Regions from separate parts of the Candidatus Stoquefichus sp. SB1 genome, predicted to be linked through region 3. Evidence: predicted binding sites of a transcription regulator. Region 3 holds the regulator's gene; each other region holds the start of a gene.
What was found. The regulator Rex, encoded in region 3, represses fermentation and respiration genes when NADH is low (regulators of the CRP and FNR family bind a similar motif). The targets are predictions, from matches to a motif close to GTGAANNNNTTCAC.
Positions count from the first base shown of each region.

Region 1: the regulator Rex is predicted to act here: its motif matches at 1,737-1,750, upstream of BN1865_RS16755 (iron-sulfur cluster assembly scaffold protein).
Region 2: the regulator Rex is predicted to act here: its motif matches at 5,175-5,188, upstream of BN1865_RS11960 (phosphoglycerate kinase).

Region 1 is NZ_LN852696.1:867,371-875,494, forward strand. Features, by position in the region: gene BN1865_RS16750 (GGGtGRT protein) at 1-956, opposite strand, end outside; gene BN1865_RS16755 (iron-sulfur cluster assembly scaffold protein) at 971-1,663, opposite strand; gene BN1865_RS16760 (MarR family transcriptional regulator) at 1,927-2,358, shown strand; gene BN1865_RS16765 (sulfite exporter TauE/SafE family protein) at 2,358-3,125, shown strand; gene BN1865_RS16770 (helix-turn-helix domain-containing protein) at 3,163-3,519, opposite strand; gene BN1865_RS16775 (hypothetical protein) at 3,695-4,387, shown strand; gene BN1865_RS16780 (Hsp20/alpha crystallin family protein) at 4,430-4,837, opposite strand; gene BN1865_RS16785 (Cof-type HAD-IIB family hydrolase) at 5,050-5,913, shown strand; gene vanR (VanR-ABDEGLN family response regulator transcription factor) at 5,993-6,673, shown strand; gene BN1865_RS16795 (sensor histidine kinase) at 6,666-7,763, shown strand; gene BN1865_RS16800 (C39 family peptidase) at 7,837-8,124, shown strand, end outside.
Region 2 is NZ_LN852695.1:806,591-814,714, forward strand. Features, by position in the region: gene BN1865_RS11920 (PTS sugar transporter subunit IIA) at 1-25, shown strand, start outside; gene BN1865_RS11925 (PTS sugar transporter subunit IIB) at 42-533, shown strand; gene BN1865_RS11930 (PTS mannose/fructose/sorbose/N-acetylgalactosamine transporter subunit IIC) at 555-1,394, shown strand; gene BN1865_RS11935 (PTS system mannose/fructose/sorbose family transporter subunit IID) at 1,397-2,233, shown strand; gene BN1865_RS11940 (hypothetical protein) at 2,249-2,518, shown strand; gene eno (phosphopyruvate hydratase) at 2,701-3,990, shown strand; gene BN1865_RS11950 (rhodanese-like domain-containing protein) at 4,047-4,352, opposite strand; gene BN1865_RS11955 (CarD family transcriptional regulator) at 4,573-5,079, shown strand; gene BN1865_RS11960 (phosphoglycerate kinase) at 5,257-6,441, shown strand; gene tpiA (triose-phosphate isomerase) at 6,457-7,200, shown strand; gene BN1865_RS11970 (TetR/AcrR family transcriptional regulator) at 7,355-7,936, opposite strand; gene BN1865_RS11975 (SDR family oxidoreductase) at 8,062-8,124, shown strand, end outside.
Region 3 is NZ_LN852694.1:522,033-530,156, reverse strand. Features, by position in the region: gene asnS (asparagine--tRNA ligase) at 1-1,313, opposite strand, end outside; T-box leader at 1,353-1,564, opposite strand; gene BN1865_RS06360 (redox-sensing transcriptional repressor Rex) at 1,612-2,259, opposite strand; gene tsaD (tRNA (adenosine(37)-N6)-threonylcarbamoyltransferase complex transferase subunit TsaD) at 2,246-3,259, opposite strand; gene rimI (ribosomal protein S18-alanine N-acetyltransferase) at 3,256-3,705, opposite strand; gene tsaB (tRNA (adenosine(37)-N6)-threonylcarbamoyltransferase complex dimerization subunit type 1 TsaB) at 3,696-4,301, opposite strand; gene tsaE (tRNA (adenosine(37)-N6)-threonylcarbamoyltransferase complex ATPase subunit type 1 TsaE) at 4,298-4,741, opposite strand; gene BN1865_RS06335 (DUF402 domain-containing protein) at 4,754-5,290, opposite strand; gene BN1865_RS06330 (energy-coupled thiamine transporter ThiT) at 5,539-6,090, opposite strand; TPP riboswitch at 6,161-6,260, opposite strand; gene BN1865_RS06325 (acetate/propionate family kinase) at 6,454-7,644, shown strand; gene BN1865_RS06320 (SpaA isopeptide-forming pilin-related protein) at 7,691-8,124, opposite strand, start outside.

The sequences.
Region 1 (8,124 bases), on a different contig from region 3:
GCACCAACCATTGGGTTGTTACCCATACCGATTAATCCCATCATTTCTACGTGAGCAGGAACTGATGAAGAACCAGCGAATTGTGCATCACTGTGCATACGTCCCATAGTATCAGTCATACCATAAGAAGCAGGTCCAGCTGCCATGTTATCAGGATGTAATGTACGTCCTGTTCCTCCACCTGAAGCAACAGAGAAATATTTCTTACCTTGTTCTACACATTCTTTTTTATAAGTACCAGCTACTGGATGTTGGAAACGAGTAGGGTTAGTAGAGTTACCAGTAATAGAAACATCTACACCTTCTTTGTGCATAATTGCAACACCTTCACGAACATCATCAGAACCATAGCAGTTTACTTTTGCTCTTGGTCCATCAGAGTAAGCTGTTCTAGATAATTCTTTCACTTCACCAGTGAAATAATCAAATTCAGTTTCAACATAAGTGAATCCATTAATTCTTGAAATGATCTTAGCAGCATCTTTACCTAAACCATTTAAAATAACTCTTAATGGTTTTGTTCTAACTTTGTTAGCTTTTTCAGCAATTTTAATTGCTCCTTCAGCAGCAGCAAATGATTCATGTCCTGCTAAGAAACAGAAACATTCAGTTTTTTCATCTAATAACATAGATCCTAAGTTACCATGTCCTAAACCAACTTTACGATCATCAGCAACAGATCCAGGAATACAGAATGATTGTAAACCTACACCAATAGTTTTTGCAGCATCAACTGCTTTTACATCTCCGTTTTTGATTGCCATTGCAGCACCTACAGTGTAAGCCCAGCAAGCATTTTCAAAACAGATAGGTTGAGTTGATTTTACGATTTCGTAAACATCAATACCTTTTTCATCACAAATTGCTTTAGCTTCTTCAATAGATTTAATATCATATTTAGCTAATGCAGCGTTGATTTGATCAATTCTACGTTCATAATTTTCAAATAATGCCATCTTTGTACCCTCCATTATTCCTTTCTTGGATCGATGTATTTAGCAGCATTATCAAATCTACCATAAGTACCAGTAGCTTCTTTTAATGCTTCATTTGCATCTTTTCCAGCTTTAATCATATCCATCATTCTACCAAGACTAATGAATTCGTAACCGATGATTTCATTATTATCATCTAAAGCAATTCTGTTAATATATCCTTCAGTTAATTCAAGATATCTAGGACCTTTTAATTTAGTAGAATAAGCAGTACCAACCATACTTCTTAATCCTTTACCTAAATCTTCAAGACCAGCTCCAACAGATAAACCACCTTCAGAGAAAGCAGACTGGCTACGTCCATAAACGATTTGTAAGAATAATTCTCTCATTGCAGTATTAATAGCATCACAAACTAAGTCAGTATTTAAACCTTCTAATAAAGTTTTACCAACTAAAGCTTCACTTGCCATAGCAGCTGAGTGAGTCATACCAGAGCATCCAATTGTTTCAATTAATGCTTCTTCGATAATTCCTTCTTTTACATTTAATGATAACTTACATGCACCTTGTTGAGGAGCACACCAACCAATACCATGTGTAAAACCAGAAATATCTTTGATTTCTTTTGAATATACCCATTTTCCTTCTTCAGGAATTGGAGCACATCCATGATTTCCACCGCGTGCAACAGTGCACATTTCTTCGACTTCTTTTGTATAAATCATTTTTTTACTCCTTTCATTTTCTTAAAATGATTACAGCATGGACAAGAGAAATAATTATTTCTCTCTTTTCCAGGTGAAGGAATTCACCTACTGTGATTATAAGGCAAAAGTGTCTTAAAGTCAATGAAGTCCACAGTTTCCCAAGATAAAAATATCGAATTATGTCAATCCTTTTCATCTGATGAAAAAAATTGATGTACAGTTTATTGACATTTGCATATTTTATATTATAATAGTTCAAAATAGAACTATTTGGAGGGCGTATGACAGAATTACTCAATATGATTCATAGCATGAAAAAACTTTATGATCATCTATGTTTAGATGTCATGGAAAAATATCATATCACACGTAGTGAATTAGATATTTTACTCTTTTTAAACAATAATCCTGAATTTGATAGTGCCAAGGATATTGTAGAAAAAAGAGGACTTGTGAAATCACATGCTTCAATGGGAATAGAGAAATTGTTGAAAAATGGATATATTGAATCCATTCAAGATAAAAATGATAAACGTAAATATCATTTGTATCTTTTACCATTATCTCAGCCTCTTATTCATGATGGTTTACAAGTGCAAAAACATTTTAATGAGATACTATTTAAAAATTTTACTTTAGAAGAAAAAAAGATATATCAAAAAATGGTTCAACAGATGTATGACAACATAAAACAAGAGGAGGTTCATTTATAATGTTTGCATGGTTTATTTATATTGTTGCTGGAATGGGAGCGGGAATTGGTACTGGGTTGGCAGGATTATCAGCAGCCGCTGTTATTTCACCAATGTTGATTACTTTTTTAGGTTTTGATCCTTATGAGGCAGTTGGTATTTCTTTAGCATCAGATGTTTTGGCTTCAGCTATCTCAGCTTATACTTATGGTAAAAATAAGAACTTAGATGTTAAAAATGGTTTGGTCATGTTAGCAAGTGTCCTTGTTTTTACACTTATTGGAAGTTATATTGCTTCTTTGGTACCAAGTGGAACAATGGGAAGTTTTTCAGTCTTTATGACATTATTATTAGGAATTAAGTTTATTGTTAAACCAGTTATGACAACGAAAGAAGCCTTAGCATCTAAAACGCAAAAACAAAAAGTGATTCAATCTTTATTATGTGGTTGTTTAATTGGATTTATTTGTGGATTTATTGGTGCAGGTGGCGGAATGATGTTATTATTAATTTTAACATCTGTACTTCAATATGAACTGAAAACAGCAGTTGGAACAAGTGTGTTTATTATGGCCTTTACTGCTTTTACAGGTGCTGCATCACATATGTATATTGGTGGTTTTCCAGATTTAGAAGCATTAATTGTATGTATCATTGCGACTCTTGTTGGGGCCAGAGTCGCTGCTTTGTTTGCAAATAAGGCAGAACCAAAAGTGTTAAATCAGGCAACTGGAGTTGTTTTAACAGTTTTAGGATTGGCTATGGTAGTCACAAAATATTTATTTTAGATGAAAGTATAAAAGTTATCCGTTGAATGGATAACTTTTATTTTTGCTTATCTTTACGCATATGTTTGAGTGCTTTATCTAAAAAATCAATTCCTTGCATATAAAAAATATTTTCATCTTTATTAAGTGATCTGATTGTTTGACAAACTCTTGCTTCATCTTTACCTTGAATTAATAAATCAAGATTACCATGATCATGAAGCCCTAACAGGTGATTAAGATCAATATCTAATAATTGACAAATATCTCTTAATACATCTAATGGCGGATAACAGGTGTCATTGACATATGTTGAAAATGTCTTTGGATTAATATTGAGTTGATCAGCTGCTGCTTTTTGTGTTAAATTTTTCTGTTCTAATCGAGCAGCAATAATTTTACCAATTTTCAACATAGCTTTTCACCTCTTTTATATGATTATAACGAAAACTCATTAAAATCTGTGAAATATCTATTTAAAATAGAATTATATTTGATAACTATTTAAACTGCTGATATAATAAAAATATCAAACATATACAAATGTAAGTATAGAAGGAGTGAAAAATATGTACATATATGATTTTCTAATGTCTTTAGATCTATTTCAAAAAGATAAACTACCAAATCTTGAACGTTTTATTAAAAATGCAATTTATTATGGTATCAATACAAAAGATGAACTTAATGAAAGAGAAATATCCTATAATGGAGATGATCAAAATTATCTTGTTTATTCATTAGGTAAAAATACACATAAACTTTATTCTATTGGTATCGATCAGGAATTAAATTATATTCAAGAATTAACTAAAGAGCCTTTGAAAATACCAAGAGCATCGATGATTTATGTTGATACAGCCATTTTTGAAGCTATCAGATTATATGATGAACTCACAAGATATCCTGATTCACAAGCTTTTTTTGATTTCACATTAAATTATGATATCCAGCTTATGACAAGTCTTTATCAGGATAATCATTTTGAATATAAACCAGCCCTTGTTTATTTTCATAATAATCCCATTGAAAGAGACATTGCTCAAGCTCAATTTGTTTATTTTATAAAAAAATATGCTCAGCATCGCTTAAAGAATGCCAAAGCTAAAGGAACATACATTTATCATAATTTTGATGCTGTTTTAAAAAATACATTATTAAGTTATGATGCCATTCAAGAAAGGGGATATAAAGTATCAGAATATACCCATATTCCTAATGAAGAATTTGATGATTTTTTACAACAAATCTTTTATTTACCACATTATATGAAAGAAGAATAAAAAAACAGCTAGGAAATTAATTATCCTAGCTGTTTTCACCATTTATTCAATAGAAATATATTTCTTTTCTTCAACTTGTTTAACTGTATCTTTAGGAATAGAAATCTTTAACTCACCATTATCAAATGATGCTTTAATATCTTCTTCTTTGATACCTTCACCAACATAGAAGTTACGACTGCAACTTCCACTATAACGCTCACGTCTAATCACATGACCTTCATCATCTTTTTCTTCATTATCAATATTTTTTGTTGCATTGATAATCAAGTAACCATCTTTTAATTCCATTTGGATATCTTCCTTTTTATAACCAGGAAGTTCCATATTCATTAAATACTGTCCATCTTTTTCAACAATATCAGTACGCATTGCATCAACTGATGAATAATTAAATGGATCATGGAATAAATCATCAAACATATCACTAAATGTAGGTAGGAATTTCATAAAATATCGCCTCTTTCTTTTTTACCACCATAATTCTCAATACACTATTGAGAAATGAAACAACTACCTCATTAGGGGATCTCCCTAACTACAATTATATTATACCACTCTTTTTAGCACTGTCAAGCATAGAGTGCTAAAAATTTCTATATTTGTAAATTTGATTTTTTATTCGAGGAGTTATGATATGATTTTATCAGGAGTGTGATTATATGATAAAACTTGTTGTAAGTGACATGGATGGAACATTAATTAATCATCAAAGTCAAATCTCGCCAGCTAATTTAAAGGCGATTCATCAATTACAGGCATCTGGTATAGAATTTGCAATTGCAAGTGGTAGGGATTATCAGGGGGTACGTTCAGTTTTAGATCGTTATGATATTCATTGTAGTGCGATTTTAGGAAATGGAGCACAATACTGTGATGAGAATCATCAAATTGTTATGGATTGTTATTTGAATAAAGATGTATGTTTCAATATTGTTTCTATTTTTGAAGCAGCACATATCCCTTATATGATTTTTACAACACAGGGATTTTATACTGGCTTAGAGCCTCAATTTGTTAAAGATATGTTTATAGAAAGAGCTGTTCGCCGTTTTCATAGTCGACCTGAAGATTATGCTGACCAGGGTGCTTTTGCGATGTCTCCTTGTAATCAATTACAAAAAATAAATCATTTTGAGGAATTTTTAAAACGTGATTTAGATATTATTAAGGTTGAAGCTTTTTCATTAGATGCTAAGGATATTCCACCGACAAAAGAACAACTAGCACAAATTCCTACAATTTCTTATCTATCTTCTTTTGATGATAATGTTGAAGTAACAGATGAGAATGCACAAAAAGGCTATATTCTTAAAAAAGTTGCACAGCTTAAACATATATCTATTGACGAAATTGCTGTTTTAGGTGATGGCATGAATGATTTAAGCATGTTTGAAGAATTTCCTTGTTCCTTTGCACCTATGAATGCTGAGGAAAGAATCAAAGAATTGGCTCATTATATTGTGAGTGATTGTGAAGAAGATGGTTTTGCTGAAGCTATTGATATGATACTGAAGGATTTTTAAAAGAAATCCTTTTTTTCTTAATAGATTCTTAATAAATTCATATCAATAATGTAATATAATGTAGAAAAGGGGTGGAATTATGAATATACTTGTTGTTGATGATGAAAAAGAAATTGCTGATTTAGTAGAACTTTATCTCAAAAATGAAGGATATACAGTTTATAAATTTTATAATGGAACCCATGCACTTGCCTGTGTTGATAAAGAAGAGATTGATTTAGCAATTTTAGACATTATGCTACCAGATATAGATGGTTTAACCATTTGTCAAAAAATAAGAGAACATTATAATTTTCCCATTATTATGTTAACTGCTAAAGAAACAGAAATTGATAAAATTACTGGACTGACAATAGGGGCAGATGATTATGTCACAAAACCATTTCGTCCATTGGAATTAATGGCACGTGTCAAAGCCCAATTAAGACGTTATACATCAATGCCATCACTTCAAAAGGAAACAGTGATTACTATTGGAGCATTAACGATTGATCAAACAAATCATCAATGTACTTTAAATAATCAGCCTCTATCATTAACACCTACAGAGTTTTCAATTCTTTATTTATTATGTTCGCATAAAGGGAAAGTTGTGAGCGTTGATCAGATATATCAAGATCTATGGGGTGAGAAATATTATACAAATTCAAGTAGTTCTGTTATGGTTCATATTCGTCATTTAAGAGAGAAAATGAATGATTCAGCAGAAAATCCTAAATATATTCAGACAATCTGGGGAGTAGGTTATAAAATTGGCTAAAGATTATACAAGTAAATTTCAAAAAGAGATTTTAAAGAAGCATTTAATCATTGCAATTATATCTATTGTATTAATGTTATTGTTTTATTTTTTTGTTGATCATTTTTATAATGGTGCTGCAATTAATTTTATTCAAGAGATATTTGGTTGGACATTTGCTAATTTTATTTTAAAAAATCAAAGTGCTTTTGTATTTATGACGTTATTAATTGTTCTTTTATTGAATTCATTGATTGTAGAAGTTTATGCCATTCAAAAAATTTCCCATGTCTTTTCTCAAATGAAAATATTATTTCAAAAAGATAATCAAAGAATTATATTGGATGAATCATTATTTGAGTTAGAAAATGATTTAAATGAATTAAAAATTGAATCTATTGAAAATGAAAAAAAAGCAATTAAAGAAGCTCAACATAAAGTTGATATGATTGCTTATTTAGCTCATGATATCAAAACACCTCTAGCATCAGTTATTGGGTATTTATGTTTATTAGATGAAACAGATGATTTACCCGATGATTTACGTCATAAATATACACATATGACATTAGAGAAGGCATATCGTTTAGAAAAACTGATTAATGAGTTTTTTGATATTGCAAAATTAAATCAAACATATAGTTCATTACATAAAGAAGATATTAATTTATATTATTTATTAGAGCAAATGAAAGAAGAATTCTATCCAATTATGAATCAAAAAGGACAAGTCATTGATATTCAGGTTGAACCTTCTATGATGATTTATGCAGATGCTAATAAAATAGCTCGTGTTTTTAATAATATTTTAAAAAATGCATTTTATTATGGTGATAAAAATACAACAATATCAATTGTTGGAAAACAGGATGATGTTTATTCACATATTTTATTTAGAAATATAGGAATAACTATCCCAGAAGATAAACTACAAACAATATTTGAACAATTTTATCGTTTAGATGAATCACGTTCTTCTGCAACTGGTGGTTCAGGATTAGGATTATCTATTGCGAAAATGATTGTTGAACAGCATCAGGGATTTATCAAAGCTGAAAGTCAAAATCATATTACAACATTTGAAGTTTTGATTCCACTTTTACCACTTTAATAAATTCTTAAGAATTTGTTAAACAAATTTATTGTTTTTTCTTCTATACTTGATTTGTATGGAGGAAAATTGTATGAAAAAAAAGATTGTTATTGGTATTGTGATTGTGATGATACCTTTCTTGATTTTAATTTTAGATCATTTTGTTTTAAATGAGGATCTTCATTTAGATAGTTTTTATGACAGTTCAAAAGAATGGTCATATATTACAGAACATCAAAATGAGTATCCTCTTTCCTTATTAAAATTAGCAATGCATAATAAAGAAACAATTCCTTTTGTTGCACATTATCCTCAAAATTCATCTAAAAATCTTTCTATGAATGTTCAAGATGACTTAAAAACAGGTGGAATTCCACTT
Region 2 (8,124 bases), on a different contig from region 3:
AGTAAGTGAAGAAGAGGATATTTAAAGGAGGATAAAAAAATATGTCAGTTTCATTTATTAGAATTGATGATCGTATGATTCATGGTCAAACATGTACACGTTGGGCACGTGAATATCCATGTGATGGCTTAATTGCTGTGAATGATAAAGCAGCACAAAATGATGTTTTAAAGGCTGCTTATAAAGCAGCAAGTGGTAAGAAAACTTTTGTTTGGACATTGGATGATTTTCAAAAGAAGTCAGCAAAAGTTCTAAGTAGTGATACACGCTATTTTCTGATTACTAAAAACCCAATTGATATGTATAAAATTTTAGTAGAACAGGGGTTAAAATGTGGTATTGATACAGTGATTGTGGGACCATGTAATGATCGTGAAGGTGCTATTAAATTGGGGAATAATCAATCAATTACACAAGAAGAGGCAGATGCTTTTGAAAAGATGGCTCAGGCAGGATATCAGATTAAATTTGCTCTATTACCAGATGTTTCTATTGGAACTTGGGATGATTTTAAAGCAAAATTTGGATATTAATAATGGAAAAGGAGAATGATTATGGAGATTAGTTGGATTCAAGCCGCCTTGCTAGGATTATTTGCTTGTTTATCAAGTATGCCAGGTTTAGGGGGAACATCAGTAGGAAATTATACTTTGGGAAGACCATTGGTTGGTGGTTTGGTTTGTGGAATTATTTTAGGTGATATTGCAACTGGAATTTTAGTTGGTGTCGCTATGCAGGTTGTTTATATTGCTTTGGTAACTCCTGGCGGAACTGTATCAGCAGATGTTCGTGCAGTGAGTTATATTGGTATTCCATTAGCAATGATTGCGATTAAAAGTTATGGATTAGATGCTGGTTCAGCAGATGGTCAAGCCCTAGCAACTTCATTTGGTACGATGGTTGGGACTTTAGGAACAGTTTTATTCTATGGAACAGCAACTATCAATTTAGTATGGCAACATGTTGGATGGAGTGCAGTTGAAAAAGGTGATTTTAAGAAATTATATGTTGTTGATATGGTTTTACCTTGGATTTCTCATATTTTATGTTCATTTATTCCAACCCTTATTATGTGTAAGATGGGTGCTCCAATGGTTGATTTAATTAAAACTTATTTACCAATGGATGGAATTGCTATGATGACATTATTTACTGTTGGTTCATTATTGCCATGTGTGGGAATTGCTATTTTATTAAAACAAATTGTAACAAAAGCAGTTGATTTTATTCCTTTCTTCTTTGGTTTTACTTTAGCAGCAGCATTAGGAATTAATTTAGTGTCAGCGACAGTTATCGCTGGTATGTTCGCTTTGATTAATTATCGTATTAAGATGTTAATGGTTCATAAACCAGCTGTTGAGAATATTGATGATGATGACGAGGAGGATATATAAAAATGGATAAGAAATTAACAAAAAAGACGCTGACAAAGTCATTTCATAATTGGTATTATGGAAATCTAACATGTTTTTCTCAAGAACATATGCAAACATTTGGTTATTTATGTTCAATGTTACCAATTGTTGAAGAATTGTATAAGACAAAAGAAGAACAGGCAAGATCCATGAAAACCTATACAGCTTTCTTTAATACTGAACCACAGGTTGGATCAGTTATTGTAGGAATGACTGCTGGTCTAGAAGAGGCACGTGCAAATGGAGCAGAAGATGTTGATGATGAAACAATCAATGGTTTACGTGCCGGATTAATGGGACCATTAGCTGGAATTGGTGATTCATTGGTTGTTGGAACAGTTATTCCGATTTTATTAGGCGTGGCAATGGGAATGTCTTCAGGGGGTTCACCACTTGGTGCAATCTTCTATATTATTGTTTGGAATCTATTTGCTTATTTTGGAATGAAATTCTTATATTTTAAAGGTTATGAATTAGGTGGAAAAGCTGTAGAGTTCTTAGTTGGTTCACAAGGAGAAGCTTTAAGAGAATCAATTACAATGCTTGGTGGAATTGTTATTGGAGCAGTCGCTGCAACATGGGTAAATGTTCAGACATCATTTACTATGATTGCTAAAGGAGCAGAAAAACCATATTTAGATTTACAAAATACATTAAATAGTGTCTATCCTGGATTTTTAACAGCAGCATTTGTTTTATTATGTTGGTATCTCTTATCTAAGAGAAAAATGTCACCAATTAAAGTCATGCTTTTATTAGTTATTATTGCATTTGTTGGTGTTTTGGTTGGATTCTTCAATCCAGGATTAGCTTATTAGGAAAGGAGGTTTATCATGGAAGCCAAATTAAAACAATCATATATTCAAGAGATTCAATATCAAACACAAATGTTAAAAAATCTTCAAAGATGGTTAAGAAATTTATTTATTTTTTCCTCAATATCCTTAGTTCTTATTATTCTTGGAGCGTCTATTCATCCCATTTTAAAAATCATAGGTTATTTATTGATGATATTAAGTATAATTGGTTGTTTTCTAGTTGGACTTGGCTTTAAAAATGGTAAAGCAAATCTTAATAAGATCATAGATCAAGTAAAAGAGTGAGATAGAGACCTGTTAGTATTCATTTATTAACAGGTTTTTTTAAATAAAAATGCACATTGCTTGTTTAAATAAATAAGATGTGATATCTTATAGTTGGTTAGTTAAGACTAACTCTTTTGTATAAGTGATTTTGCCCTGTTAACCAACCAAAACAGGGGGAAAACTCTAAAGGAGGACAAATGATGAATAAGATTACAAGCGTGTATGCAAGAGAAGTATTGGATTCTCGTGGTAACCCTACTGTTGAAGTAGAGGTTAAAAGTGAAAGTGGAGCCTTTGGTAGAGCCATTGTCCCTAGTGGTGCATCAACTGGTGTTCATGAAGCAGTGGAATTAAGAGATAAAGATGAAAAAAGATATTTAGGATTAGGCGTTTTGCAGGCAGTTCAAAATGTTAATGATGAAATATCAAAAGTTGTGATTGGTCAAGAAGTAACTGATCAAAGAAAAATCGATCAGTTAATGATTGAATTAGATGGTACTGAAAATAAAGGACGTCTAGGTGCAAATGCTATTTTAGGAGTATCTTTGGCAGTTGCAAGATGTGCAGCAAATGGTTTAGGATTACCACTTTATAAGTATATTGGAGGAGCAAATGCCCATGTATTGCCAACTCCAATGATGAACATTATTAATGGTGGAGCACATGCTGATAATAACGTTGATTTTCAAGAGTTTATGATTTTACCAGTGAGCGCATCAACATTTAAGGAAGCAATCAGGATGGGTGCTGAAATCTTCCATGCTTTAAAGAAAGTCTTAAAAGCAAAAGGTTTAAATACAGCAGTTGGAGATGAAGGTGGATTTGCACCAAATCTCGCATCTAATGAAGAAGCTATTCAAACAATCTTAGAGGCTATTGAAAGTGCTGGATATATTCCAAATCAAGATGTGAAAATTGGAATGGATGTTGCAAGTAGTGAGTTTTATAAAGATGGTGTCTATACTTTACCTGGTGAAAACAACAAGTCATTTACTTCTCAAGAATTAGTAGATTTTTATGTAGAGTTATGTGATAAGTATCCAATCATTACAATTGAAGATGGTTTAGATCAAGATGACTGGGAAGGTTGGGCTTATTTAACACAACAATTAGGAAGTCGTGTACAATTAGTAGGTGATGATTTCTTTGTTACGAATACAAAACGTTTACAACAAGGTATTGATAAAGGTGTAGCCAATTCTATTTTGATTAAAGTCAATCAAATTGGAACTTTAACAGAAACATTAGAAGCTATCGAAATGGCACAAAAAGCTAATTATACAGCTGTTATTTCACATCGTTCAGGTGAAACTGAAGATACAACAATTGCTGATATTGCAGTTGCGACTAATGCTGGCCAAATTAAAACAGGTTCAGCTTCTCGTACAGATCGTATTGCTAAATACAATCAATTATTACGTATTGAAGATGAATTATCATCACAATCTCAATATGCTGGAATTTCAGCTTTCTATCAGTTAAAGAAGTAATGAAAATCATCACTTGATGAAGTGATGATTTTTCTTTTACAAAATTGCATACATTATTAAAAATAGATTTTTGAAGGGGGATTTAAAAAGGCTTGAAATCCACCTTCAAAATAGTAAGCTTTATAACCTAAGTTCCTTAATTGATAAGTAAGTTTTTTGGCAAGTCCACCACTATAACAAATCATATAGATAGATTTATTCTTATCTATTGTTGAAATAAAGTTCATAAAGTCATGATAGGATACATGAATGAAATTTTTAATATGCAGTTTATCAAATTGGAATTGATCGCGAATATCAATAAAAATAGCATCACTATTTATAAGCTGATATATTGCTTGTGGGTCAATGGCATAGTTCATAATGTCCTCCTTTTTATACTATATGTTTAAAAAGAAAAAGAGATAGGTCTATTTGTCTTGGGTGTGCATATGATATAAAGAAGTTGTTTGTAAAAAACTTCTGACTTTTTTCATGAAAAAGTGGTATAATATATAAGAAATCAACGTGTTGCTTGCTCAATCAGTTGAAGCTTGTGACACGTTGCTTTGTTTTGGTGAAGTAAGAAAGGAGATTTGATATATGTATAAGGAAAATGATATGATTTTATATGGTTCACAAGGGGTTTGTCGTATTGTCGGTATGACTTCAAGAGAGTTTGGAGGAAATATGATTGATTACTATATTCTTAAACCCGTTTATAGTGAAGGTTCTACAGTCTTTGTACCTGTTAATAATGAAGAATTAACGAGTAAGATGAAAAAAATCTTGTCATTAGATGAAGTCAAAGCTTTGATTCAAACTATGCCAGAAATGGAACTCATATGGATAGATAATGATAATCGACGAAAAGAAAAATATAAAGAAATTATTAAAAATGGTAATCGAAATGAACTCATTAGTTTAATTAAAACTTTATATAAGCATCGTGAATCATTAGTAGAGAATGGTAAAAAATTTCATGCAACTGATGAAAAGTTTTTACAGGATGCTGAGAAAATCTTATATGATGAATTTAAGTATGTTTTAAATATTAAAGAAGAAGAGGTTGTTCCATTTATTATTGAACAGATAGAAATGGTTTCGTAGGTACAAATTTGTACCTTTTTCTTTTGGAAATACGTGGATTTATAGTCTATTTTGTTGAATTATTATATTAAAAAAATTTAGCTTAATCTTTGCTTGAGAATTGGTTCACATATCTTAATAAATAATTGAAAATTAACTGCAACAATGTTATAATTCATTCATGGAGGGTTGACGAAAATGGATAAAAAAACAATCAAAGATATTGAAGTCGCTGGAAAAACTGTCTTAGTTCGTGTAGACTTCAACGTACCTAGAAACAAAGAAACAGGAGAAATTACAAACGATAATAGAATCGTTGCTGCTTTACCTACTCTAAAATATTTATTAGAACATGGACCTAAAGCAATTGTATTATTCTCACATTTAGGAAAAGTAAAAACAGAAGAAGACAAAGCTAAAAATGATTTGTCTGTTGTTGCACCTAGATTATCTGAATTATTAGGAGTAGATGTTAAATTTGTAAATTGTACAAGAGGTGAAGAACTTGAAAATGCTGTTAAAGAAGCAAACAATGGTCAAGTGATCTTAGTACAAAATACACGTTATGAAGCTGGAGAAAGCAAAAATGATCCAGAACTTGGAAAATATTGGGCATCATTAGGTGATGTATTTGTTGAAGATGCATTTGGTTCTGTACATAGAGCACATGCTTCTACAGCTGGAATCCCTGCTCATTTACCATCAGCAGCTGGTTTCTTAGTAGAAAAAGAAATTGCTTATATTGGAAAAGCTGTTAGTAATCCAGAAAGACCTATGGTTGCAATCTTAGGTGGAGCTAAAGTTTCTGATAAGATTTTAGTTATTGAAAACTTGTTAAAAATCGCTGATAAAGTTATTGTTGGTGGAGGTATGACTTATACTTTCATGAAAGCAATGGGGCACAGTATTGGTAATTCTTTAGTTGAAGATGATCGTGTTGAAGTTGCTAAAGAAATTATTGCTAAAGGTGGAGATAAATTAATCTTACCTGTTGACTCTGTTATCAACAATGCTTTTGCAGATTCTGGAGATATTAAAGAATGTGGTGAAGATGTACCTGATGGATATATGGGATTAGACATTGGACCTAAATCTGTTGAAAATATCAAAAAAGCTTTGGAAGGTGCAAAAACAGTGATCTGGAATGGACCAATGGGTGTATTTGAAATGGAACCATTTGCTAAAGGAACAATTGCTGTATGTGAAGCATTAGCTTCTTTAGATGATGCAAATACTATTATCGGTGGTGGAGATAGTGCTGCTGCTGTTATGCAATTAGGATATGCTGATAAAGTTTCTCACATTTCTACTGGTGGTGGAGCTTCATTAGAATACATGGAAGGTAAAGTATTACCTGGTATTGCTGCTATTGATGATAAATAATTAGGGAGAATGAAAATGAGAAAACCAATTATCGTAGGAAACTGGAAAATGAATAAAACAATTGCTGAAACAAAAGCTTTTGTTGAAGCAGTTGATGGAGCAGTGAAAGATACTGCTGATTGGGGAATTGCAACTCCATATTTAGCATTACAAACTGCTAAAGAAAATGCTAAGAATTTAATTGTGGCTGCTGAAAACTGTCACTTTAAAGATAACGGTGCTTATACTGGAGAAATCAGTGTAGAAATGTTGAAAGAAATTGGAATTGAATGGGTTATCTTAGGACATTCTGAAAGAAGACAATATTTTGGTGAAACTGATGAAACAGTTAATGCAAAAATGTTACAAGTTTTACATAACGATATGACTCCAATCGTATGTGTTGGTGAAACTTTAGAAGAATATGAAGCAGGAACAACAAAAGATGTTGTGAAAACACAAACAGTTGCTGCATTTAAAGATGTATGTCCTGCTTGTGCTGGAAGAGTTGTTATTGCTTATGAACCAGTATGGGCTATTGGTACAGGAAAAACTGCAACTAATGAAATTGCTCAAGATGTTTGTGCATATATTAGAAGCGTTGTTGCTGAATTATATGGTCAAGATGTTGCTGATAAAGTGAGAATCCAATATGGTGGATCTGTAAAACCAGAAGGATTAAAAGAATTATTAGAACAACCTGATATTGATGGAGCATTAGTTGGTGGAGCTTCTTTAGTAGAAGATTCTTACAAAGCTATGATTGCTGCATTAGATTAATAATGAATGAGACTCATAATTATATTATGGGTCTTTTTTTAATATAGAGAAATTTGAATCATGAATTTATCTGATAATAAAAGAAAGAGAAAGGAAGTCGTTATTTCATTGATTAATGCAATGATTATAAGACTTCCTTATTATTGAATAGGAGTTATGACTTTTTATTATGATATTTTATTTTATGATAGAATAATTCAGTTGGCTGATCACATAAAAGATAAAGATCTTCGCAGACATCTTGTATTGATATTTTATCATAGTTATCTAACCAGCATTTTGTATAACTGATCATAGCATCAATCATATAAGATATGTTTAATTTAACTTTAATATCTTGACAAAGAATATCAAAATCTTGAATAACAGATGACATAGGTTCTCTGATAACAGATTGAAAAAGAATTTCTTTAAATCGAAGGGATGGACATTTTAAAAGAGTTGAAATAATCAATCTGTTTTGATTCACAACCTGAATATACCATTGTGTACATTTTCTGATATCATTGATATCAGGTGGTGTGTTTTGAAAATCAGCTTCAATATCTTGATAAATACTGTTAATTAAGTCATCAATAGTTTGATAGTGGATATAAAAAGTATTTCTACTAATTAAAGCATTTTTACAAATTTCTGAAATTGTAACTTTTTGATAATCTTTTTCATTGATTAAATCAAGAAATGTTTGTTTTATTATTTTTTCAGTCTTGATAAAACGTAAATCATTTTTGTTCATTTTGTTAGATACCTCACAATTATAGGACGTTATGTATATTATATGACGAATTGATAAATATTGCAAATTGAAAAAATATTGCTCATATTTTAGAATGAATTTATAAAGAGATAAAGGAGGAAAATATGAACAGATTAAGTAACAAAGTTGCAATTATTACAGGAGCAGCACAAGGAGTTGGTTTAGCA
Region 3 (8,124 bases):
ATTAAGAAGCGATCAAATCCTAACCCAAATCCAGCATGTTTACAGCCACCATATCTTCTTAAATCCATATACCACTGTAATCCATCCTTAGCCATTTCTTTTTCATCCATCATTTTTTCTAAGACATCATATCTCTCTTCACGTTGACTACCACCTACTAATTCACCAATTCCAGGAACTAATAAATCACAAGCTGCAACTGTTTTACCATCATCATTTAAACGCATATAGAAAGCTTTAATTTCTTTAGGGTAATCGGTTAAGAAAACAGGTCCACCAATGACTTTTTCACAGATATAGCGTTCATGTTCACTATTTAAATCCATTCCCCATTCAACTTTATTTTCAAATTTAACATCAGCTTTTTCTAAAATTTCAATTGCTTTTGTATAAGTCATGCGTTGGAAATCACTGTTTTTAACATCAGTAATACGACGAATACAATCTTTATCAATCATTTGTTCAAAGAATTTCATTTCTTCTGGAGCATTGTCTAAAACATAATCAATACAGTATTTAACCATATCTTCAATTAAATCCATATCATCCTCTAAATCAGCAAAAGCAATTTCAGGTTCAATCATCCAAAATTCACTAGCATGACGTGAAGTATTTGAATTTTCAGCACGAAATGCTGGACCAAAAGTATAAACATCTCTAAATGCCATACAGAAAGCTTCAACATGCAATTGACCAGTAACTGTTAAGAAAGCTTCTTTACCAAAGAAATCTTTATCAAAATCTGTGTTATCAATTGTTGTTGCTCTAAACATTTCTCCAGCCCCTTCACCATCATTACCAGTAATAATTGGTGTATGAACATAGACAAATCCTTGTGATTGAAAGAATTCATGGATTGCCATTGATAAAACACTTCGCAATCTAAAAATAGCATAAAAAGTATTTGCACGTGGTCTCAAATGGGGAATTTCACGCATATATTCAAAAGAATGTCTTTTCTTTTGAAGTGGAAAATCATCATCACAAGCACCTTCTACAACAACCTGTGTTGCTTCAATTTCAAATGGCTGTTTCGCATCAGGTGTTAACTTAAACTTTCCTAATACACGAATTGCACTTCCTGTACTAATATGTTTCACTTCATCATAATTAGTTAATGCCTCAGCTAAATAAACAACCTGACAATTTCTAAAATATGTCCCATCATTTAAAGCTAAAAATCCTACTTTTCCATTATCTCTATTTGTACGTACCCAGCCATCTAATTCAACATATTCAAGACTTTCTGTCTCAAATTCTGCACCAGACATAACCATCTCATAGAGTTCTCTTACAGTCATAAATTCAAACATTCTTATTCCTCCTTCTCCAATAAAAAAAGCCATTCCTATCAAAGGAACGACTGATATCGCGGTACCATCCTTATTCATAATCAAAGATTATGCACTCTTAGACTCTAACGCAGTCTTACGGGATAGTCTACTTTATTTTCTCCTACCCAGTTCATTGAGTGTTCCATATTTTAGATATTTCTCTTGCTTACACCATCCAAGAGTCGCTTTCAAATATCATTAAAAATACGTTCTCAAATCATTACTTGTAACATTATTATTAACACTTTTTCTTTATTATTTCAATACTTTTCTTATCTTATTCATCATTTGCATGCATTTTTAAGACCAATTCCTGAATTGCAACGACAACATCAACAGTTTGCACGGCAACATCACTATGTACTGTAAAATGTGTATGTGTAAAATCAACAATTCCCTTGACTCCTAATGCCATCAAACGATCGACTGTTTCTTGAACATGATCACTAATAGCCAAAATAGCAATTTTACAGCCTTGTGGAAAAGTATCTTCTAAATCATCAATATGTAAAAGCTTTACACCAAAACGCTCTCCCACTTTATTTTGATCTTGATCATAACCACAAACAATTTTACCAACTGTATACTGCCAACGATTATACTTTAAAATTGCACTTCCTAAATTTCCAACACCAATTAGAATAATGGGTTCATCTAAACCTAATCCAAGAACATTATTTAAAATATTAATAATATCTTTTGTATCGTAACCAATTCCTCTTTTACCTAAAGATTCTTTACTTGTTAAAAAACCAAAATCCCTACGAATAGTTGTATCAAGAATACCTGTTGCTTCAGCCAATTCACTTGATAAAAAATTGTCTTTTCCTTCATGTTGCATATTTCTCAATGCTTTTAAATAAATAGGAAAACGAGACATTGTTGCTTTAGAAATTTTTTGATGCTTTTTTTCAATATGACTCATCAACACTTTCCTCCTCTAAATCATATGATGGCTTGACACTCAAGTCAAGTGCTGAAAACTTTTGATGCTCATACATAATCCGAGCTGCTGAGGCAATCATTGCGGCATTATCAGTACAATAGGCCATTGGTGGAAATAAGACTTTAATCGGACTTTCATCCATTAATTTTTTTCTCAATCCTCGATTGGCACTAACTCCGCCAGCAACAATAATTTCTTTGACCTGATAATCTTTTGCCGCTTTTATTGTTTTAGACACCATAACATCCAAAGCAACTTCCTGAAATGAACATGCTAAATCAACAGGAACAATATCTTCACCACGCTGTGAAGCATTATGACACAAATTAATCACTGCTGATTTTAAACCACTAAAAGAAAAATTATAGGATTCATCATTTAATGGCAATGGCAAAGGATAACGATGTTTTCCTTCAAGCGCCATCTTATCGATCACTGGCCCACCAGGATATGGCAAATGAAGAACACGCCCAACTTTGTCATAAGCCTCGCCTATTGCATCATCTAAAGTTTGTCCAATCACCTCAAAAGAAAACTCATGTTTCATATAAACCAGTTCACTATGGCCTCCACTAACGACTAAACAAAGGCAAGGATAAGCAATATCCTCTACTAATTCATTCGCATAAATATGTCCAGCAATATGGTGTACTCCTATCAATGGCTTATGATAAGCCAAAGCTAAAGTCTTTGCCGCCTGCATCCCAACATGCAAAGAGCCCACAAGTCCTGGACCTTTCGTTACTGCAATAGCATCAATATCATGCATATCAACATTTGCCTCATTCAAAGCCGTTTTTAAAACTGTTGATACACATTCCACATGCATACGACTCGCAATTTCAGGTACGACTCCACCAAATAAACGATGGGTATCAATTTGTGATGCAACAACATTACATAAAAGTTCCCGTTTATCTTTTAATATTGCTATTGACATTTCATCACAGCTTGACTCTATCGCAAGAATTAAACTCATTTTTGTCCCTCCAATCCTTTAACCATTAAATAGGCATCTTCATGATTATCCTGATAATAACCTTTACGAATAGCTTTTGTTTCAAAACCTAAACTTTCATATAATGAAATTGCTTTTTGATTAGATATTCTAACCTCTAAACTCATTGTTTCACAACCTTGCTGTGATGCTAAAGCAATCATTTCCTGCATAAGAATACGTCCTAAACCCTGATGCTGATATTTTGGCACAATCCCAATGGTTGTAATTTGTGATTGTTCATACATCAGCCACACACCAACATAACCAACAATTTCATTATCAATTTCCAAAACATAATTAAATGAAAATTGATTTTCTAATATTTCATACATAAAATCTGAGCGACTCCATGCTGAAGTAAACAAAAGCTGTTCTAATTCAACAATTTGATCCAAATCATCCAAATCCATTGCTCTTATAAGCATATTTTCTTAGCCTCTACATCTTTTAAATAATAAGGCACCAATGCATCCACATTTTCCACTGGCTCTATCATTTTTGACAAATCATACATATTTTGAGCTAAATTAACAGTTGTCATAGGATAATGAACAACTTCACTTTGCCCAACCACACAATAATATGGATAATTTTCTATAAAGTGTGAAAAATCATCAATTGGCATTAATTGTTCAGACGTTATAGCCTGACCTTGATCATATACACATACAAACACTTTTTGACTTCTCGCATCAATAACTGATACACATTTTTGCAGACCTGCATAGGCAGCCAATGATGAAACAACTTTTATTTTTACAGGAGCGACAACGCTCAATGTCTTTGCAATCGTCATAGCGACTCTTACCCCTGTATAAGATCCAGGTCCACGTGTTATAATCATTTCTTCAACATCCAATAATTCCAAATGATGTTTTTCTAGTAATGATGCTAAATAAGGAATGGCATTTTCAGATTGCCTTTTTGAACCCATCTCCTGTTTCACTTCTAAACACTGATCATCTTGATACAAAGCAACCATTAAATATTGATTTGATGTATCCATTATTAAACGAATCATATTGCCAACTCCTTTATGAGATTTTCATATTTTAAGCCACATGCTTTCAAAAAGAAAGAACGTGTTTCATCATCATTTTTAACAATTTTAATCTCTAATCTTTCTGTAGGAATAATATCTTGAATATAAATCGGCCATTCAATCACACAAACCCCTTCATCTTCAAACATTTCCTCAAATCCCAATTCTTCATTTTGTCCTTCTAAACGATAGGCATCAAAATGATATAATGGAAGACGGCCCTGATAAACTTTCACAATTGTAAAAGTTGGTGAATTAATGACCTTGGAAATTCCTAATCCTTTACCAATTCCTTTTGTAAAAGTTGTCTTTCCAGCCCCCAATTCTCCTTCTAATGTCAATACTGCTCCAGGAAACAAAAGATTCGCCAATCTTTCTCCAAAATCAATCATATCCTGTTCACTATGAAACGTTATCATGCCCTTTCCTCCTTACTTTTTTGATATATACTGCTGATAAACACCATACCAATGTTCAGCAAAACCTGGTCTAAATGGTCCAGACATATTCATCGCCATCTCTATGAGAATATCTAACTGCTGATTTAATATTTGATCTAATTTTTCGCCATAATGCATTTGTGCTTTATGTTGACGATATTCTTCTTCATCCAATATTTTATATTTATAATCAGGGAAAACTTTTAAATCCAAATCATAATCTATGTACTTTAAGGCATCACCATCAAACAATGTTGGAGATGCAATATTACAATAAAAATGAACACCATTTTTACGAATCATACAAATAACATTATACCACTGATTCTTAGGAAAATAACAGATAGCTGGCTCTCTTGTATACCATCTTCGACCATCTGATTCTGTCACTAAAGTCCGATTATTAATGACAATATAATGCTGACTTGTTTCTTCTAAAACAAATCCCTTTTTCCAGCAGCGATGAATACTCCCATCATGCTTATAACAATGAATAAGCACATCATGTCCTACTAATGCTTTATTCATAAACATACCTCTTTCTATAACATAGTTATTATACACAAAATCATATCATTTTGAAAGGTTTATTATTCGAAAACAAAAGAGAAACCTATTTCCTCTTAACCTTTTATAAAATGATAAATGTCATCTATTATAGGCTTATTTGAACAAAATATCTGCCTAATGAGAATTTAAATAATCCCCAATCTCTCTTCAATTTCAATTATCAGGCTAGAATAGCACTTAAAAACTGAGCATCGTCTGCTCAGTTTTTAACGAAATACATTTTTTAATCGAGAATATAAGATAGGAACAACTATCATACATAATATTAAAGTTGTGACATTATAAGGCAAGTTGTAAATAGAAGAATAAATCATTGGATTCATTCCTTCAGGTGCATATTCAGCAAACAAAAATGCCCCACTTGCAAAATGACACAAATATTTTAAAAACATTGCAACAATAATTCCCCAATAAATAGGAACCTCTTTAAAATGAGTGGACTTTATCAAAGGAGCGATACCACAAACAGCTAAAGGTAAGACATAGTCTAACAAAACTGACCATGGACCCCAATAACTTGCAATTGCTAAAACAAATTGCAAAATAGCAACGCCAATTCCACAAATAACGCCATAACCAGCCCCTAGTAAATAAGCACATAAAAAGATTGCAATAACATCTATAGAAATAAATGCACCACCTTGAGGCATCTCAGGAATAATCTTGTTAACATATCCTAAGATAATTGTAATAGCCATAAACATAGCTAATTGAACCATTGTTTTGACATTCAAGTCAACTTTAAATAATTTTTTCATTTTCTCCTCCACATTTTATATTGGAGCCATACAAATAAAAAAGCTTTCTCACACATGCGCAAGAAAGCAAAAATAACGTTATTTGCACTCTCTACGCTGGCATTACCCAGTTCAGATGATAAGGGATGAGGCTAAAACCTCTCTCAGCAAAAGCACCCCTGGCTCAACGACTATTATAATCCTTTTTCTATAAATTTCAAGATTTTCTATCAATTGATAAAGATAGTCATTTTTTTCATCCTTAAAATAATAGATATATTCATCAAAATGATATATCGATATGTTATATTTTTCACGTATTTTTTCCTAGTTTTTTTTATTTTTAATGCTATAATAAAGGAGAATTAAGGGAGGACGAAATAAATGTCAAAAGTTATTGCTGTGAACGCTGGTAGTTCATCATTAAAATTTCAATTATTTGAAATGGATAATGAAGATGTTATTACTTCTGGAGTGATTGAAAGAATTGGTATGGAAGATGCTATTTTCACAATTAAATATAATGGTGAAAAAGATGTCCGTACTTTAGCGATTCCAACACATAAAGAAGCTGTTCATTTGTTATTAGATACATTAATGGAAAAACAAATTGTTTCTTCATTAGATGAAATTAAGGGTGTTGGTCATCGTGTCGTTCAAGGTGGATCTTATTTTAAAGAATCAGCTATTATTGATGATGATGTTGTCAATAAAATTGATGAATTAAAATCATTAGCACCATTACATAATCCTGCACATTTAACAGGATATTATGCTTTTAAAGAAGCGATTCCAACTGCTGGTGCAGTAGCTGTATTCGATACTGCTTTTCATCAGACATTAGAACCTAAATGTTATATTTATCCAATTCCATATAAATTCTATACTGAAAACAAAGTTAGAAAATATGGTGCTCATGGGACATCACATTTTTATGTTTCTCAAAGAGTTATTGATAAGTTAGGGCATCCTGAACATTCTAAAATTATTGTTGCTCATCTTGGTGCTGGTGGTTCTTTAACAGCTGTTAAAGATGGAAAATCTATTAATACATCAATGGGATTTACACCATTAGCAGGAATTATGATGGGAACACGTAGTGGAGACCTAGATCCTTCAATCATCGATTATCTTATTGAACAAGTTGGTATGGATATGAAAGATGTTATTCATATGTTAAATAAAGAATCTGGATTATTAGGTGTGTCAGGTGTTTCTAGTGATTTTAGAGATGTTATGAATGCGGCTAATGAAGGAAATGAAAGAGCAAAACTTGCTATGGATATTTTCTTTAGAAGAGTTATTGCATATATTGGACGTTATTTTATAGCTTTAGGTGGTTGTGATGCGATTGCTTTCACTGCTGGTATTGGAGAAAATTCTGCATTTGCAAGAAAAGAAATTCTTTCATTAGTTAGTGAAGCATTAGGTATTGTGATTGATGATGATGCAAACGAAAATGGTGAAGGTGAACGTTTAATTACGAAACCAGAATCTAAAATTAAAGTTTATGTTATCCCAACAAATGAAGAATTAGTCATTGCAAGAGATACAAAACGTTTATTAAACTTATAATCAAAAGTCCTACAGACAAATAACTGTAGGACTTTTTGGTTATTCTTTATTTATCACGTTGTCTTTTCTTTACAATCTGTAAACAGATAAATGAACCAATAATAATAACAATATAAGGCATGATAATCGTCAAATCCTGTGTAACGACTGGTTCATCACCTAAAACAGTAATTGGCATTTTCTCATTTATAAAACGAATACTTTGCTCATCTTCTTGATCTTGAATAGTAAATTCTTGATCTTTTGCAATGGTATAACCTATAGGAGCTACTGTTTCATGCAAAATATAAAGACGATCAACGACTAAACCTTCAATAACATGTCCCTCCTGAGTACTATCCCATTCATCAATAATCTTTTTTGTTTGTGAATCAATAATTTGTAAATGTGCCCCTTCAATATGTTCCAAACTGACTGAATCCACTTTATGAACAACAGTCTTTGTTTTTTGATTATAGAAATCATATGTATGTTGTATCA